3 regions of the Pelorhabdus rhamnosifermentans genome follow, and region 3 is predicted to be linked to each of the others. Evidence: riboswitches for the same ligand, from Rfam matches in the RefSeq annotation. Region 3 holds a riboswitch; each other region holds the start of a gene.
What was found. A riboswitch is a leader RNA that binds a small molecule or an ion and turns the genes downstream of it on or off. The one in region 3 is predicted to bind cyclic di-GMP.

Region 1 (2,271 bases), on a different contig from region 3:
TGAGAGCGTGAGTGGCATTAAAATATGAATGAAATTAGTTATTAGGTCTGTAGACTAGAAGCCAAAAAAGACGTATAATTACGTTATACGTCAATAAATTACATATAAAGACAAGATCATTAGTGAGAAGGAGGCCAACAATCTAATAATGTTTGAATAGTTCTGTTATCATTACACAACATTTTTGGGAGAGTGATTGGGTATGAGAACACTTAACAGAAGAACTTGTGGTTTACTTAGAGCAGCAACTATTGAAGCTCAAATGCGTAGAAGAACGACAGCTATTGGTGGTTTTGTTACTCATGATCGAAGAGAATACAGACAACCGGAAGTAAAAACGATTAAGATGACACCTGCTGAGTTGGATCTATACATTACAGAACAATCTAAACATTGGGGGCATCCATTAAAACCATTAACGAAAATAGTATGAAAAATAAACCTTTATTATAAATAGATTTGAGATCTAGGCGTCAGCATTATGCTGGCGCCTGATTTTACGCCCATAACCTACCCAGTAGGTTATGGGCGTATTGCAATTTAGTAGCATTTAGCGAATTGCTTGCTAAGTATTTGCTTTTTTAGTAGAATCAGTAACGAAAATTTAACCTGATATTACATATTATAAATGACTGATTTATAAAAATGTGCTATTATTAGTATATTCTAGAATTATAGAATTAAACATGGGCAAACTTATCGAAAGATAGGGACGCAAAGCCATTGGGTCTAATGATTTTTATCAACGACTGCCGGGTTGCATCATTAAAATAATATGATGTATTACTTGGTAGTTTTTTATTTGTTATGATTAATTAAATTTTTAATTAACTGTGTACTTCTAATAGTGTCACAGGTATTTTTGCATGTCTATGGATGATTTTTTACTGACCGCATAACTATGAAGATAAAATTTAAGGTGGCGATCTTGGTGTTTATTAGAAAATGCAGCATTTTACAAGCTAAACCTGGGATGAAACTGGGGAAATCGATTATGGCTGAGAATGGAATGATATTATTAGATAAGGACGTAATTTTAACTGATAAGTTAATTGCTAAATTAGCATATTGGAGAATTCCCGAGATCTTTATTGCTGAAGAGGAAACATTCATATTTTTTGATGATCTAAAAAATGAACGGAGGGAATTTGTGAAAGAACGCGATAAAATGATCGTAGCAGTATCAGATATTTTTGATCAATTTAATGGATTTGATCAATTATCGGTTACACAGCTTCATGAATTTACTGATGAAACGCTTATGCCGCTATTGCTTAAATCAGACTCTGTATTCAGTTATTTGCATGTTTTTAATCATACGGGTGATTATCTTTTCAGGCATAGCATCAATGTGGCAATTTTTGCAGGAATTATCGGAAAATGGCTAGAATGGACGGAACTACAGAGTAAACAGCTTGTAACGGCAGGGCTGTTGCATGATATAGGAAAGGTGTGTATTCCTTTAGCTATTTTGAATAAGCCCGGCAAATTAGTGCCAGAGGAAATGGAGCTTATGAAAAAGCATGCTTTATTTGGATATGAAATTTTGCAAGGGGCAGATGATATTGATGATATAGTTAAGAATGGAATTTTACAGCACCATGAACGATTAGACGGGAGTGGTTATCCTTCATCACTGCAGGCAGGCGATATTTCGCAAGTTGCAAGGATTATTGCTGTCGCCGATGTTTATGATGCTATGATTTCCCAACGTGTATATCGTCAAGCGATTTCTCCAATTTTGGCGCTGAAGGAATTATGCCAAATGATGTATGGTATGATGGACCCCAAAATATGTATGACTTTTATTCAGCACGCTAAGAAATGTTTGGTAGGTTCTTTAGTCAAGTTAAGTAATGGTTTGATTGCTAAAATTATTTATTTGAATGAACAATATTTTACACGGCCTGTCGTTCAAACGTTGACTGGACAATGTATCGCGTTGGAAGAGGAATTGGAAATAGATATTATGGAATTCGTTTGCTAACAGTTGCCTATATACTAGCGGATTTTTGGGGAGTGGAGTCAGCGTAGTACCTATTTGCAAAAATGGTATTTTATTTTTTCTTTAAATTGGTGGTCTGATAGGCTGAATATATAGTCTAAAAGTGTTGTTTTAAACTTTCCGAGAAGTTCCACGTTTTGGGAAAGTTCTCCGCATATTCCCATAAAAGCTGTCGCTAGAACCGTTCCGCCAATGATATCTTTATTTGAGATAAAGGTTGCAGCCAAGACATTCAGCATACAGCCCGTTCCTGTTATCATTGAAAG
Region 2 (2,271 bases), on a different contig from region 3:
AACAGTGTGCATTGTGATATAACGGTCCAAGCAGATACGACAATGGGACAAATGAAGGCAGTAATCAATGGCGATGTTCAGTCGAACCCGTTGGGTTATAAAAGTGATATAAGTATTTGGACTCGGGATATGAAGGATAAGGAAATGACCATTCCCATGAAACAGTATCTTGAAAGAAGCCCTAGTGGTTTAGTCGTTTATACAATGGTTAATGAAAAATGGTTTAAGCAGATTGTTCCTGAGTGGAGTCCTGTGAGTAAAAATGACCTTTCTGCAGATGAAAAAAATGCTGCTTGGGTGAATCTGCTGCAGATGATGAAATCTGTGAAGCTTCAGAAGGAAACACCCGCTTATAAGTATATAGATGTTACATTAGATAGTATGCAGATCAGTGATGCGATTGCTGCGGCTGTTAAAGAAAATAATGTACAGGAAAAAGATATATTGAGCATGACTGCGATCGGGCGGATGGCTTTGTTAGCTGTCGGCGATTTGACGTATACTGTTAAAATCGATAAGGCAACAAAAATGGTAACAGAAGTGGATATGGATTTGACAGATCCGATTCGCAAAGGAGCGAACTTGTTTTTAGATCTAGTGCATCCAAAAGATCGGGCGAAAATGGAAGACTTCTTAACAAACTCGACATTGAGTATGCAGATCGTTTATTCGAACTATAATAAGGTAGATCCCATCGTGATTCCTCAGGAAGTAAAGGATACGGCAAAGGAATACAAGGCACCAGTACGGAAGGCACATTCTAAACAGGTTAAGCCAAGCGGTGAAACAGTAACTCGTTTGTAAAAACTAAATTGATCAAAACTTACCGTTGTTTGGACCAACTATTTTGCCTAAAGAAAGTCATTCCAAGAAAATTCTATGTTGTGGGGTGACTCGTATTGAAAATTCAGAAAAAGTTCTGGCTTTCATTGTCTATTTGCTTGTTATGCAGTCGTTAATGTGGGAACCGGTCCGGAGGTAGACGGCAAGCCCACCTAGAATCTTAAATTCTAAGGCGAAAATAAAGAGGGTTTTATCGAAGTTTGTCGAAATACCAGACTTAGAAATATAATTGCAATTGGGTGAACCTTTTAAAGAAGAGGATGTAAAGTTATGGGGTTAAAGATTATTTAATTTATGTTTGCCAGGCTGTCAAAATAAAGGTATACCAGACGTTATTTGTCTGGTTTTTTGTTTTATTTCGATTAGATCAATTTCAAAAGCCGGATGATAGCCGACCTACATAGGGGGTATCCGTTTGAAAACAATAAATACATTTTATGAGGATTTTAACGGCTTATCAGAATTTGTTCGAAACAATCAAAATATTTTGCGTTCTAACGAGAACTCCGCTGTACTAGTGCAGGTTTTCAATGGCCAATGTGACCAAGAATTTTTCAAGCGATTGTTAGCAGAAATTGCTGAATTGGTTCCCGATGCTCTTATTCTTGGTACAACGACATCTGGTGAAATTATAAATGGACAAGTGAATGGACTCAAGACAGTTCTGTCTTTTTCGATTTTTAAACGGACTGTAGTTAAAGCAGGATTCTTTCCAAAAGGAAACCAAAATGATTTCGATTTGGGTCGTAAAATAGCCTCGACACTTGGTGGCGGTAAGGCGAAGCTATTAATTTTATTTGCTACAGGAAGGACGATGAATTCTACCGCTGTTTTAAAAGGGGTAGAATCGGTATTCCCTGGCTTGCCTGTTACTGGTGGTAATGCGGGTCATAACGCTCTTGGCTGCTTTGTTTCTTGTAACGGACAAATTACAAGTTACGGTGTTGTGGGGGTTGTACTAGAGGGGGAAAATTTAAAGGTTAGTTGTTATTCCCATTTAGGGTGGCAACCCATTGGCAAAGAAATGACTGTCACTAAGGTTGATGGTTTAAGGGTGTATACTATTGATAATATACCTGTTTATCAGATTTATCGGAAGTATTTAGGCTTAGATAGAATTGGTAATTTCTCTAACGCTGTGGAATATCCCCTCTTAGTCAATAGAAATGGATCCCTGCTGGCTAGAACACCAGATATTTACTATGAGGACGATTCAATTTCCTTCGTGGCAGAATTAGTTGAAGGGGAAAAAGTTCGCTTGAGTTTTGGTGATATTGGGATGATCTCGGAAGCGACAGTCAGTCTTTGTCAAGAGATTAGGCAACATCCCGCTGAAAGTGTTTTTGTCTATTCCTGTGAGTCGCGCAGAGGATTTCTACAGGAGCTTAGTAAGATTGAAACTGAGCCACTGCAAGAAATTGCGAACAC
Region 3 (2,271 bases):
AACATATTGAAGAGCAAGAAGTAAATAGTACGAAAAAGGCGGACGGAGTACAATTTCTATTAGTCCTTGTGAGTTTTTTGGTCGCGGGTATTTCAGTTTTTGTCAGTATCTTTATTAGCCGTACGATATCCAGACCGGCTAATGTCATTGCTCAAGCTGCGGCAGGTATCGCGAGTGGGAATCTTAGTTTGGCAGATGTAGATGTAAAGTCATCTGATGAAATTGGGGAGTTAGGTATTTCCTTTAATCGAATGAAAGCCAGTTTGCGTGACGTGATTCGGAAAATGGCAACATCGGCAGAGCAGGTAAAACAGTCATCAGAGCAGTTAACAGCTAGTGCCGATCAGTCGGCCCAGGCTGCAAGTGATGTTGCTTGTGCCACAACCAGCGTAGCCCAAGGTTCTGAGCAGCAACTGATAGCTATACAGGATACTTCAGCGGCAGTGCAGCAGTTACTAGCCAGTATAGAGCGTATTGCGAGTCATGCCGATGATGTGGCGCTAAAATCGGAGCAAGCTGCTGAGACGGCAACAACAGGGGGAAAGGCTGTAAAACAAGCGGTAAGTCAGATGGATCGGATTGAAAACACAGTGAATACTTCAGCCCAAGTTATTGTCAAGTTGGGCGAGCAGTCAAAACAAATCGGGCAAATTGTCGATACCATAGCAGGGATTGCTAAGCAGACTAATTTGTTGGCTTTAAACGCCGCGATTGAGGCAGCAAGGGCAGGCGAACATGGACGCGGATTTGCCGTTGTTGCTGAAGAAGTAAGAAAATTAGCGGAAGAGTCTCAGCAGGCTACAAAGGAGATCGCGGAGTTAATCAGTTCTATTCAGGGTGATACATCTCAAGCTGTACAGGCTATGTCAGAAGGAACGAATGAAGTGAAAGTCGGAGCAGATGTCGTGGATGCAACAGGGAAGGCTTTTCAGTCTATGGAAATTATCGTATTGGAAGTTTCTTGCCAAATTAAGGAGATTTCCGTAGCTATTCAGGAAATGACAGGGGGCAGTCATCAAATTGCTTCTTCAGTAGAGACAATCGATGAATTGAGTAAAAAGGCGTCTGAAAAGGCACAAACAGTGTCGGCAGCTACACAGTTGCAGTCGGCTTCGCTGGAAGAAATTGCTGCATCCAGTCAAGAACTAGCTAAATTGTCGCAGAATCTTCAAGAAGTAGTGAATAAGTTCTGTTTATAGTTACTTGGTTGACTAAATGGGAAAAAAATCTTATAATAATTATTACTATCTGCTTTATAAAATTTTATAATTAGCAAAATTACTGAAAAGTAATGGCGCAAAGCCATGGGTCTAAAGATGTCATATCTATGATTGCCAGGTTGCTGTTTAATTACGGATTATTATTAGCACCTGCCACTGGCAGGTGCTAATTTTTTATGCTGGGAGGGGACTCAGAAGGTAGTAAAAGTGTGGCATGAAGTAAATGGAAAGGAACATTAGGGGTGAAATTTGTAATGAGTGGATTGAAAATGACGGGTCAAAATTGGCTGGGGAAAAGTATTCAGGTCAAAGTAATTGTTGCTTTAGTGGGCGGACTGCTACTTTCATTAAGTATTTTAGGCTTCTGCAATTTTTATAATGCAAAAAGCATCTTAGTTTCTGACGCAGAGGAAGATCTTGTGCATCGTTCTGATGCCTATGCCAGAGAAATCGGGCAGTGGATAGAGATGCGTCAGCGGGAAGTGGCTATTCTTGCAACAAATCAGAGTGTCGTTAATGGCGATCAGGCAGCTGCTCTTCGTTATTTAAATGAAGAAGTTAAGCGTAATCCTAATTATTTACGATTCTGGCTGGTTGATACAAAAGGACAGGCTATTCATACAACAGGTGATAGAACCAATATTGTGGATCGCGAGTATTTTAAACAAGTCATGTCTACTGGAAAAGTTTTTACAACAGATCCTGTAATTTCTAAAGTAGACGGCAAGATGGTCGTTTCTGTAGTGGCTCCCATCAAAAATAACAACCAGATTGTGGGTGTCTTAGGCGGTACAGTAACAGTTGATACGCTTATTTCGCGCATCAATGAAATTAAGATTGCTCAAAGCGGTTATGCTTATGTGCTTCAAGGTGATGGCTTAACGATTATTCACCCTGATAAGAGTATGGTTATGAAGCAAAATATTTTGAATGATGCCAATGCTACGAATCAGTCGAAAGAAATTACCCAAAAAATGATTCATGGGGATAAAGGAATTAGCCATGATATGGAAGCTGGTACAAGTAAGTATATGGCTTATGCACCGATTCC

Region 1: another riboswitch for cyclic di-GMP. It lies ahead of Ga0466249_RS06300 (HD-GYP domain-containing protein); the one in region 3 lies ahead of Ga0466249_RS04865 (methyl-accepting chemotaxis protein).
Region 2: another riboswitch for cyclic di-GMP. It lies ahead of Ga0466249_RS21215 (sensor domain-containing diguanylate cyclase); the one in region 3 lies ahead of Ga0466249_RS04865 (methyl-accepting chemotaxis protein).

The regions. Positions count from the first base shown of each region.
Region 1 is NZ_JAHGVE010000004.1:42,431-44,701, forward strand. Features, by position in the region: gene Ga0466249_RS06295 (hypothetical protein) at 203-433, shown strand; cyclic di-GMP riboswitch class I at 680-765, shown strand; gene Ga0466249_RS06300 (HD-GYP domain-containing protein) at 932-1,987, shown strand; gene thiM (hydroxyethylthiazole kinase) at 2,038-2,271, opposite strand, start outside.
Region 2 is NZ_JAHGVE010000025.1:45,947-48,217, reverse strand. Features, by position in the region: gene Ga0466249_RS21220 (DUF6612 family protein) at 1-804, shown strand, start outside; cyclic di-GMP riboswitch class I at 1,072-1,157, shown strand; gene Ga0466249_RS21215 (sensor domain-containing diguanylate cyclase) at 1,259-2,271, shown strand, end outside.
Region 3 is NZ_JAHGVE010000003.1:786-3,056, forward strand. Features, by position in the region: gene Ga0466249_RS04860 (methyl-accepting chemotaxis protein) at 1-1,199, shown strand, start outside; cyclic di-GMP riboswitch class I at 1,262-1,347, shown strand; gene Ga0466249_RS04865 (methyl-accepting chemotaxis protein) at 1,475-2,271, shown strand, end outside.